Regions from separate parts of the Flavobacterium sp. B183 genome, predicted to be linked through region 1. Evidence: riboswitches for the same ligand, from Rfam matches in the RefSeq annotation. Region 1 holds a riboswitch; the other holds the start of a gene.
The links. Region 1 has a riboswitch for cobalamin ahead of M4I44_RS00465 (TonB-dependent siderophore receptor). Riboswitches for the same ligand answer to the same signal wherever they lie in the genome.
Positions count from the first base shown of each region.

Region 1 (5,496 bases):
ACTTCAACCCGTCTGGCGAGTATGATTACCGGACAGTTTACCGGCAAAGTTTTTTCGAAAGAAAAATGGAATGCCAAAATCAACGAATATTACCAAAGTGAAGATCCTGAGTCGCTGCTGAATAAATTTGTAGATAAAATGGACGGTGCGGCGATTAATAGCCTGAACATGACTAAAGTTTATATTATAACCACAAGCGGTACAGCATCGGCAAGTGAATTGGTTATAAACGGATTAGTACCTTATATTTCTGTAGTTCAGGTAGGAGAGACTACTGTTGGAAAAAATGTGGGATCGGTAACCTTATATGATTCTCCAACTTTTGGAAAAACGAACCGTAATCCAAATCATAAATATGCCATGCAGCCTTTGGTTTTAAAAATTGTAAATGCATCTGATTTTGGAGAATACACAGACGGTTTGAGACCAACGTATGAAAAATTAGAACGCATTATGAACTTAGGAGTTTTAGGAGATCCAAATGAACCGTTGTTGAGTGTGGCAATATCTCAAATAACAGGAATCAGCGCGAAAAAAGCAGGAGATGACAGTGGGGTAACGCTGAAAGCATTTACAGATGCTAAAGCAATGGACGGAATTAAAAATCAAATGTATATTGAAAAAGCTCCGGAAGGACTTTTACGAGCATTGAAATAAAAAAAAAAGGCTTTCATTTCTGAAAGCCTTTTTTTATGTCATAATCTAAACGAATTACAGGAATTAATCGTTGAAATAGAAACCGTTTGGTCCAACACCAACAGTTAATTCTTTTTGTAATGTTCCGCTTAAATTGTAGATGTAAGCTTTGCTGTTTGATTTAAAATCACCTCCGTCAGCAAGATATATACGATTATCGTTTACTGCAAATCCATATAAATAACCTACAGGAGAAGTTAAGATTGGTGTAGTAGAAGCTGTTGTAGCAGTAGTATTCATAACATAAACAGAACTTGAAGCAGTATAATAAATCTTACCATCTTCAATATCTAATTGACCAGCATTTCCTAAATTAGCAGGTAAAGCAATTTTGGAAACAGATTTGTCTGAAATTTTTACTTTTACAATTTCCCCGGCAGCACCGTAAGGTTTTCTAAGGATAAAAAGAACTCCGTTTTCTTCTTCAATTGAATCTGCATCTGAACCAATAGTAACAGTTTCTACTGTTTTGGTTGTAATGTTTACCACCAACAACTTGTCGCTGTTATTTGGCTCAGTGATGTATAGTTTTCCATTATCTAACACAATTCTGTTTCCTGTACCTTTCAATTCGATTTTAGATTCAACAGTATTTGTGCTTAGATTAATTACGGCAACATAATCGTCAATATTGGCGTTAGGGTTTTTTTCCGGGTCAGTGTAGCTAGGATAGGTATTAGCATTAGTTACATAAGCTTTACCATCCTTTACAACACCATAGCGAGGGTTAGCAAGTCCGGTGTCAATTTTTGCAATCAATTTAAAACTATAACGGTCTACTACATTAATAACATTTGATCCACCGGCAATAATATAAGCCTTGTCTCCGTCAAAAAAGATGTTTTGAAGATATTTTCCAACGAAATCACTGCTGTTTACTGTCTTGTAAACATCTTTTGTGAAAGTATTTAAATCGTCAGATATGAAAGAAACGGAGCCACCGTCAGTAAAGTTTCCTTCATTTAAGATGAAAACGCCATTATCATAAACTCCCTTAGGTCCGTCAGAGTCGTCATTAGAGCAAGAAACAAAAAGCGATGCGCTTAATGCTAATAGGAATAATCTAGTTAGTTTCATTATTTTAAAATTTAAAGTTTAAGTACAGGTTATAATTTCTTCCGGGCATAGGTCGGTATTCCAGACTTTGATAGAAGGTGTTCCAAACATTCAAAACCTGAATGCCTACTTTGAAAGAAGATAAAAGTTTAAAATCGTAGTCTACACCAATGTTCGAAACAGTGTAAGCCGATACGATTTTTTCGGGGTCATTGTCAGCTTGTGTGTACACAAATCCATTATACAGAAATTGATAATTGGCTGAAATGTTATTTCTTGAGTAAGCGATGGCAGCGGTTACTTTATGAAAAGGAACAAAAAACAATTGCTTTTTGGTTTCTACATTTTCTGAAATTGAATAGGCATACGTCGCATTTGCAGTCAGGTTGTTTTTGCCAAAACTCTTTTTCCAACTCAATAGTGTTTCGGCTCCGTAACTGTTTACTTTGTCTGTGTTTTGCGGTGACCAGATACCATTAGCTCCCGGGACCCATTGCAATAGATCTTTTATTTTGATATAATAAAAAGTCTGAGTCAAAGAGAAGTTCTTAATGGTGAAAACGTTTCCAATTTCGGCCTGATAAGAACTCTCCGGTTTTAAATTAGGATTTCCGCCTTGTTCCCAGTACAAATCATTGAAAGTTGGAATTCGGAAATTACGGGATACATTCAATTTTAAATTGTACAGTTTCCCAAATTGATAGGAGGAACCTGCGGAGAATAGAACGGGTGATTTGTAATTGTCTGTAAACTCTTTACGAACCCCAAATTCGTTTTTCCAGTCCGCAGAAATATCTTGTTTTATAAGTAAAGCAGCAGAACTTATTTCTCTAACATTATCACCAAAACCACTTCCGTATCCTTTAGTTCGGTTGTAGTCCAGGATACCATTTAGTTGTATCGATTCCAGTAATTGATAGCCTAAATCTGCCTTAGAGATGAAGTTTTCGGTCTTTCCATAAGTGTAAATATTGCTCGAATTGTCGGCATAATATTTATAGTTTTCGAAAATATAGGCTGTTTTTAAATTGGTTTTGAATCTGCCAAAATCACCATCATATTCCAATAAGTTCCGATTAAAACCATTTACATATTTACTTTTAGTTTCAGATTCCGAAACTAATGAGGTATTTCGGTCTGTGTTTGAGGTTTGGGTATATAGCTTTAAACTGTTTTTGTCGTTGATTTTATATCCTGCATTGGCACTTAGGGTAATAACATCATACTGACCGTTTTGATTCCAGCGCTGTTCGCCTTTCCAGTTGTATTGGTTCAGGTATTTATAATCGTTTGTAGAACTATTTTTAGAAAAACCAATCTGAGTACTCCATTTTTTATTGGAGATACTTGTTTTATAATTAATTCCGATCGTGTTGAAACTTCCGTAATCCAATCTTAAACTGTTTTCAAATTTATTGTAAAAAGCGAGATCCGTATTCAAGTGTACGGTTCCTCCAACGGCTCCGCTACCGTAAATAACACTTCCTCCTCCTGCTTTTACACTTATAGAATTATAATCGGATCCGGAAATGGTATTAAAATCAGTACTTCCGTTCATTTGAGAATTAATGTTGATTCCGTTCCAGATTACAGCCGTTTGCGATGATGTTGTACCTCTAAAAGCAACTGTAGAAAGCATTCCACGGCCGTACTCTTTAAAATAAATGGTCGAATTAAAGTTTAACAAATCCGTTAATAAGGCTTCATTTTTGCCAATAACAGAGTCATTTAGTTTTAAAACCGATTGTGAATTGGAGTATTTTTTAAGATTAGCGTCAGAAACGACAACTGTTTTAAGTTTCGTAATAGAATCGTTCTGCGCCACAGTAATCTGGCACAACAATAAGAAACAAAGAGCAAAAAGTTTTTTCAAAGTCATAATTTCTACACTCTTTTTCCCGAGAGCTCGATATTGATTATAAAGGCAGGTCTCCTGGCTTGCGTCTTGTTGTTTACCTTCCCATTCGTCAGCGCGAGCAGTGGTTTTGTAGTTAACAACAAGCATTCTTTTCAGAACAAAGCTTACAGTTGCGGGTACAGCTCAAGATTTATGACTTGATTCCCTTTTAATGTGTATGAATGAACACAACCTTAATTTTCTGCAAAGATAAAGTTAAAATTATTGAATTTTCAAATTTGTTTTCGTTTTGGAGAGGGATTCTGAACAAATGATAATTTAATTCACTATTTTAATAACCTGTCCGAACGCTACTTTATTGGTAAAAGCGTCTTTTAGTGGTAATCCGGACTGATGACATAAAATACTTCTGATCACACCCGCATGTGAGACAATGACTACAGGAGCTGTCTGGTTGAAAACATAATCTTCTAAAAACGTACCCACTCTTTCATGAAGTATTGTAAAAGACTCCCCATTTGGGACTTGTGTGGTGACAAAATCTTCCATCCAGGGATTAAGTTCTTCCGCAGGAATTGCATCCCAGTTTTTCAATTCCCAATCGCCAAAATTCATTTCCATTAAACGACCGTCCATAATAAAGGAAGCTGGTTTTATAGTATTCTGAATGTATTCTGCCAGCATAGTACAACGTTTCAAAGGACTTGAAAAGAGTAGGGCCTTAGGAGGTAATTGCGAGACAATATCCTTAAAGATTTCTTCGAATGGAACAGCCAAATCTACATCGGTCTGACCGTAGCAGATCCCTTTTTCGCAGGTTGTTTCGGTATGACGAACTAGATAAATTTCCATATCAGAAGAATGCTTAAATAGTAAATAACTTCACAAACCTGTTGCGTTGCTCCCAGGCAGTCACCCGTGTAACCATCAATCCATTTTTGGAAGTAGCGGGCTAAAAAATAACGCATGATGAATACCGGAATAATTGCCAAAAGAAATTCAGATTGAAAAAATGAAAGTACCAATAATGGAATTAGTCCGAAGAAGAACGAACCTGTAATTTCTTTCCAACTGTGTTTCTTAGCTATAGGCTTGCTTTTACTCGTCGCATCATCGCGGGAGTATTCATGTGTGAAAATAATTGATATTGCTGCAAGGCGACTTAAGGAATGGGCCGAAATGAATAAGAGGAAAATTAGAAAAATGTTAGTAGTAAAAAGTGAAATGGATTCTGAAAGCAGTTTGAATTTTAATAGAAATAGTAAAACTAAACCAATCGCTCCGTAAGCTCCAATCGCACTGTCTTTCATAATAAGCAGAATTTTTTCTTTGGTCCAGCCGCCTCCAAAACCATCACAAACATCAGCAAAACCATCTTCATGAAAAGCTCCGGTGGTTAATATTGAGGCGATAATAGCCAAAAGTACTGCGGTTTCAATAGAGAGAAAAAGCGAGAAAAGATAAAAAGCCAGAAAGGAAATGCTCCCAACAATCCAACCAATGAAAGGAAAATAACGTGTTGCCTTATTTAAATAGTCAGGATCATGATTGATGTTTTTAGGGCACGGGATTCTGGTGTAAAACATTAAACAGGTAAAGAAAATATGTAGTTCTTTTTTCATTTAAGATAATTGATTAAGGCAAAATTAAAGGATAAAATTGTAAACTGAGAGTGAAAACTATTTCCGGCTCACTCCCGCGCTTTCAAAACTGGCCATTTCATTCAGAAAAACTTCAGCTGATTTCAGAATTGGAAAGGCAATCGCGCAGCCTGTACCTTCTCCCAAGCGCAAATCCAGATTCAGAATAGGTTTTGCATTTAAATAATCTAATAATTTCTGATGGGCTTTCTCGGCGGAACAGTGACAGAAGACCGCATTTTTATG
Region 1 covers NZ_CP097434.1:87,456-92,951, reverse strand. The annotation lists gene M4I44_RS00475 (S41 family peptidase) at 1-657, shown strand, start outside; gene M4I44_RS00470 (YncE family protein) at 721-1,773, opposite strand; gene M4I44_RS00465 (TonB-dependent siderophore receptor) at 1,778-3,631, opposite strand; cobalamin riboswitch at 3,658-3,861, opposite strand; gene cobC (alpha-ribazole phosphatase) at 3,929-4,462, opposite strand; gene M4I44_RS00455 (adenosylcobinamide-GDP ribazoletransferase) at 4,447-5,232, opposite strand; gene cobT (nicotinate-nucleotide--dimethylbenzimidazole phosphoribosyltransferase) at 5,290-5,496, opposite strand, start outside.

Region 2 (5,496 bases), 370 kb from region 1:
GTTGAAGGCTTTAGAGAATAATAAAGACAGTTTTGGATGGGAGATTGTGGCTTTTCCACAGCACGGAATTTTATATTCGCAATCAGAACCTTTACTGAGAGAAGCTGCAAAAATGGGAGTAGATTTTATTGGCGGACTTGACCCTACAACGGTTGATGGAAATATGGAGAAATCACTTGACAGTATGTTCCAGATTGCAATAGACCACAATAAAGGAATCGATATTCATTTGCACGAATCGCCACCTTCAGGAAAATCGGCTATAGAATACATCATTAAAAAAACTGAAGAGAACAAACAATTACAGGGAAAAACTTATATCAGCCATGGTTTTGCATTGGCCAGAATGGATCCGAAAGATTTAGAGGGAATAGCCGAAAAGATGGGAGCACTTGGAATAGGAGTCATTTCGACAGTGCCGATCGGAAAAACCATCATGCCCATTCCTACTTTAAAGAAGTATGGTGTGAAACTAATGACGGGTACCGACAGTATTGTCGACCACTGGATGCCTTTTGGAACCTGTGATATGCTGGAAAAAGCAAAATTATGTGCACAGCTTTATGGCTGGACAGACGAGTACAATTTGAGCCGTGCTTTGCATATCGCCACCACAAACGAGGTGTTGCCGCTTAACGATGCAGGTGTACGCGTATGGCCGGCAGCGGGGGATGATGCGCATTTTATTTTGGTAAAAGCAAGCTGTTCTGCCGAAGCGGTAGCTCGTTTGCCAAAAAGAGAAGGCGTGTTTTTTAAAGGTAAAATGATAGCAGGACAGATGACCGGCTTGTAAAAAAAATGAAAACGTATTTCTTACCGTCAATAAGCTGACCAGAAGAGATACAGTTGCCTGCAAAAGAATAATGGTTTGGATTTTATGTTTAATCTGAATTACAAGCATAAAAAAACAATCAGAACCACTAGGTTCTGATTGTTTTTTTATTTGAAATCGATATTAAATTTATGATGAGTTACCTCAGCATAAGAATTTAGCGTAATTTTTTTATATACTATTTACCATTTGATGTACATACTGCCCCAGGAGAATCCTGCTCCAAAAGCCGTAATAACAAGATTATCTCCTTTTTTGAAATCGTTTTTGAAATCCCAAAGACATAACGGGATGGTTGCCGCTGTAGTGTTACCGTATCTTTGAATGTTTACTTTAAACTTCTCAATAGGAATACCAACTTCTTCACTTACTGCCTGAATAATTCTCAAGTTAGCCTGATGAGGAATTACCCAGTCTACCATATCCGGAGTCAATGAAGCTTTTTCCATTAGTTCTTTCGAAGTACCGCTCATGTTTCTCACAGCGTGTTTAAAAACGGTTCTTCCTTCCTGATGTACAAAGTGCTGTTTGTTTTGAATGGTTTCTTCTGTTGTTGCCAAAAGAGAACCTCCGGCACGTACAGAAAGAAATTCAGCTCCTGTTCCATCTGTTCTGAAAATGTTTTGATGAATACCACGACCGTCTGTAGTAGGTTGTAAAAGTACAGCACCAGCGCCGTCGCCAAATAAAATACAGCTGTTTCGGTCTTCATAATTAACGATCGAACTCATTTTATCGGCACCAACTACGATAACATTTTTGTATCTGCCGCTTTCAATAAAGCTTGCGCCTACCGAAAGTGCGTATAAAAAACCACTGCAGGCAGCGTTAAGGTCAAATCCCCAGGCGCTTTTCAATCCTGCTTTTTCGCATACCAAACTGGCAGCGGGAGTAAGAATATGATCGGGTGTTGATGTTGCGAGTATTAAACAATCAATATCCAGAGGATTTATATCATAATTTTTTATTAAATCTTTAATGGCGAAAGAAGCCATATCTGAGGTTGCCAGTGTAGGGTCATCCAATATTCTTCTTTCTTTTATGCCTGTTCGAGAGGTAATCCACTCATCTGTTGTATCTATTCTTTTTTCTAAATCAGTATTGCTTAAAACCGTTTCCGGTACATATCCTCCAATAGCAATAATGGAAGCCTTTGTTGTATTCATTGAATTTTTTGTTTCTCTTTTAGTGTTCTTTTAATTTTGACTTTCGGCCCAAAACCTTTCTCCAGTCCATTTTACAAGAGTTTTTCGAAGAATATGTAGTACGAGGGGCATCTTCATTTACAGGGGCGCAATTTAACAAATATAAAGACGCAAAAATCTCGGGATTTGTTAATTTACTTTTAATATTTCTATTTCACTTCATTATTAATAAAATCAATTCCTGTTTTGAATGATTTTGTTTCAGTTCTTCAATGTTTATAAAAAAGCAATCCAACTGAACCTATTATTGGTCGCAAAAATGCTTTTTTGTTACGGGTAGGTTTAAAAAAGTGAAGAATATTTAAAACAGCATTCTTTTAATGAATGAATGAAATTTGGTCTCATTCATTGTCAAAAGTGTAATATGAACTAATTAACTCTTGTTTTTATAAAGATAATTCTATCTTTACGGCCAGATTAAGGTCTGTTTTTTCTTTAGAGAAAACAGTTAAAAGGGAATCAGGTGTAAATCCTGAACAGACCCGCTACTGTAAGTTCTGTAAAAGTCTTTAACGTTACTCATGCCATTGCCCCGCTTTGCGGGATGAGAAGGCTGTTTAAAGATGGAACAAGTCAGGAGACCTGCCGGAATCACATAGTTTAAGACTTTCGTGGAATAAAGTTGAACAACAATAAACGGACCTGTTATTTTGTAACGGGATCCTGCCTTATTGCTTTTTTGACGATCATATCCCGAAGTTTATTTAATTAAATCAGTGATGTGTAAGACCAGAAAATTACTTTTATTTCTTTTCGTATTGTTAGCTCCCGTCGTACTTCACTCGCAGACTACTAAGGACAGTCTGAGGGTTTTGAAAGAAGTACTGTTAAAAGCAAAACCTTATCAGGAAGTGATTCCCGTACAAAGCCTCTCAGGAGTACTGCTTGAAAACTTAGCCAGCCACAATGTTGCCGATGCACTTCGTTATTTTGCCGGAGTACAAATCAAGGATTACGGTGGTTTGGGCGGACTTAAAACGGTGGATGTACGCAACATGGGAACGCATCACGTGGGTGTTTTTTACGACGGAATTCAGTTAGGAAATGCACAGAACGGAGTTACAGATTTAGGAAAATACTCTCTCGATGATATGGAATCTCTCACCATGTATAATGGTCAGAAGAGTGAAATATTTCAGTCGGCTAAAGATTTTGCGGCAGCTTCTACTATCTATTTGCGCACCAAACGGCCTGTTTTTGAGAATAACAAAAAGACCAATTTCTTACTGCGTTATAAAACCATGTCCATCAATTACAATGACCTTTCTTTTAGATTGGAGCATAAATTAAGTGATAAAGTAAGTTGGAGCGCCAGTTCTGAATACATAAAATCTAATGGCGAATACAAATTCAGATACAAAAGAAACAATCTCGACGGTACTGTGGCTTATGATACCTCAGCCACGAGACACAATAGTGATATAGAAGCATTCCGTTTCGAGTCTGGTCTGTATGGGAAAATGAAGAACGGCACTTGGGATGCCAAAGTGTATTATTACGGTTCCGAAAGAGGAGCACCGGGAGCTATTGTAGAAAATAAGTTTTCGGATGGTTTTAGACAGTACGACAAGAATTTTTTTGCACAGGGTACTTTTATAAAAGATCTTAGCGAAAGATATAAATTTCAGGCTAAGGCAAAATATGCTTATGATTATACTCATTATGTAGCCAGAGACACCACCAGTGTACTGGGTGAAGTAGTTACCGAAGGTGCCCAATCTGACGATAGTTATTACCAACAGGAATATTATTTTTCAGCAGTCAATCTGTACAAGATTCTACCCACTTGGGACGTTTCGTTGTCAACTGATTTTCAGTACAACCGCCTTAATGCAACCAGAAAAGGGATAAAGACCCTGTTCTCTTATCCGGAGCGCTACACCGCTTTGTTTGCGCTGGCAAGTTCCTATAGACTGGATGGCTTTAAAGTTTTGGGCAGCGTTGTGGGAATGCACGTGCAGGAAGAAGTACGTTACAATGCCAAAGCTCCCGATAAAACAGAATTTACTCCTGCTATATTTTTGGGTTACACTCCTTTTAAAGCTTATGATTTTAATGTAAGAGCTTTTGCGAAACGTATGTTCCGAATGCCCACTTTTAATGATTTGTATTATACGATGGTCGGTTCCAGTACCTTAAGGCCCGAATACATGAATCAATATGACATTGGATTTACCTACAACATACCAGTAGAGAAAGGTTTCCTGGATCAGTTTTCTCTTCAGGTCGATGGATATTATACCAATACTAAAGATAAAATAATTGCTGCTCCAACCGGAAATTTATTCCGTTGGATGATGACTAATATCGGGCAGGTGAAAGGAAAGGGAATAGAGTCGGCTGTGGATATGAAAATGCATTTCGGCAAAGTAAATCTGACTACTCATTTAACCTATACGTATTCGGAGAGTCGAGATTACACCAAGTTTGCCGGTTTGGAATTATCCTCTTACGGAGATCAGATTCCTTACACACCCCGGCACAGCGGATCCGGAATATTAAATGCAGATTATAAGTCATGGAATTTTAACTACAGTTTTATATATGTAGGAAAACGCTACAACGGAAATGTAAACAATATCAAAATTAATGAAGTGCAGCCTTGGTACACCCATGATTTGGCGGTTCAGAAAATGTTCTCCTTTCATCAGTATAAAATAAAAGGAACGATCGAATTGAACAATGCCCTGAATCAGCAGTACGAAGTGATTTATAACTATCCGATGCCGGGCCGTACTTTAAAATTTATAATCAGTATTGCACTATGAAAAAGAGAAGTACCCAATTCCTGCTTAGTTTATTTGTTGCTCTTCTTTTGGTTTCCTGTAGAGAAGAAGAAACTATTTTTCCCTCTTCGGATAAAAGTGTAGCCGCACCCAGAAGCGATGGCAAAATAGAAGGATTTTATCTTTTAAACGAAGGTAATATGGGAATGAACCGTGCCAGTATTGACGTGTTCAATTACAGAACCGGGAATTATACCACCGATATTTACTCCGAACGCAATCCAACAGTAGTAAAAGAACTGGGGGATGTGGGTAATGATATAAAAATTTACGGGAATAAAGTGTATGCGGTGATCAACTGCTCCAATAAGGTTGAGGTAATCGACAAATGGTCCGCAAAACGAATCAAAAAAATAGACATTCCGAATTGCCGATATGTCACTTTCTACAAAAATAAAGCCTACGTAAGTTCGTATTCAGGCCCTGTTGCCATTGACCCAAATGCCGAAATTGGATTTGTAGCCGAAATAGATACCACATCCTTAGAAATAAAACGCAAAGTGACCGTTGGTTATCAGCCGGAACAAATGGTGGTACATAACGGAAAATTGTATGTAGCCAATTCAGGAGGTTACAAAGTACCTAATTATGACCGTACCGTATCTGTTATCGATCTTGAAACTTTTACCGAAATAAAAAAAATCGATGTGGGGATTAATCTTCATAGCATGCA
Region 2 covers NZ_CP097434.1:5,186,483-5,191,978, reverse strand. The annotation lists gene M4I44_RS21225 (amidohydrolase) at 1-793, shown strand, start outside; gene M4I44_RS21220 (beta-ketoacyl-ACP synthase III) at 1,015-1,998, opposite strand; cobalamin riboswitch at 2,441-2,642, shown strand; gene M4I44_RS21215 (TonB-dependent receptor) at 2,757-4,805, shown strand; gene M4I44_RS21210 (YncE family protein) at 4,802-5,496, shown strand, end outside.
Region 2: it holds a riboswitch for cobalamin, as region 1 does, so the genes downstream of both, M4I44_RS21215 (TonB-dependent receptor) here and M4I44_RS00465 (TonB-dependent siderophore receptor) in region 1, are expected to answer to the same signal.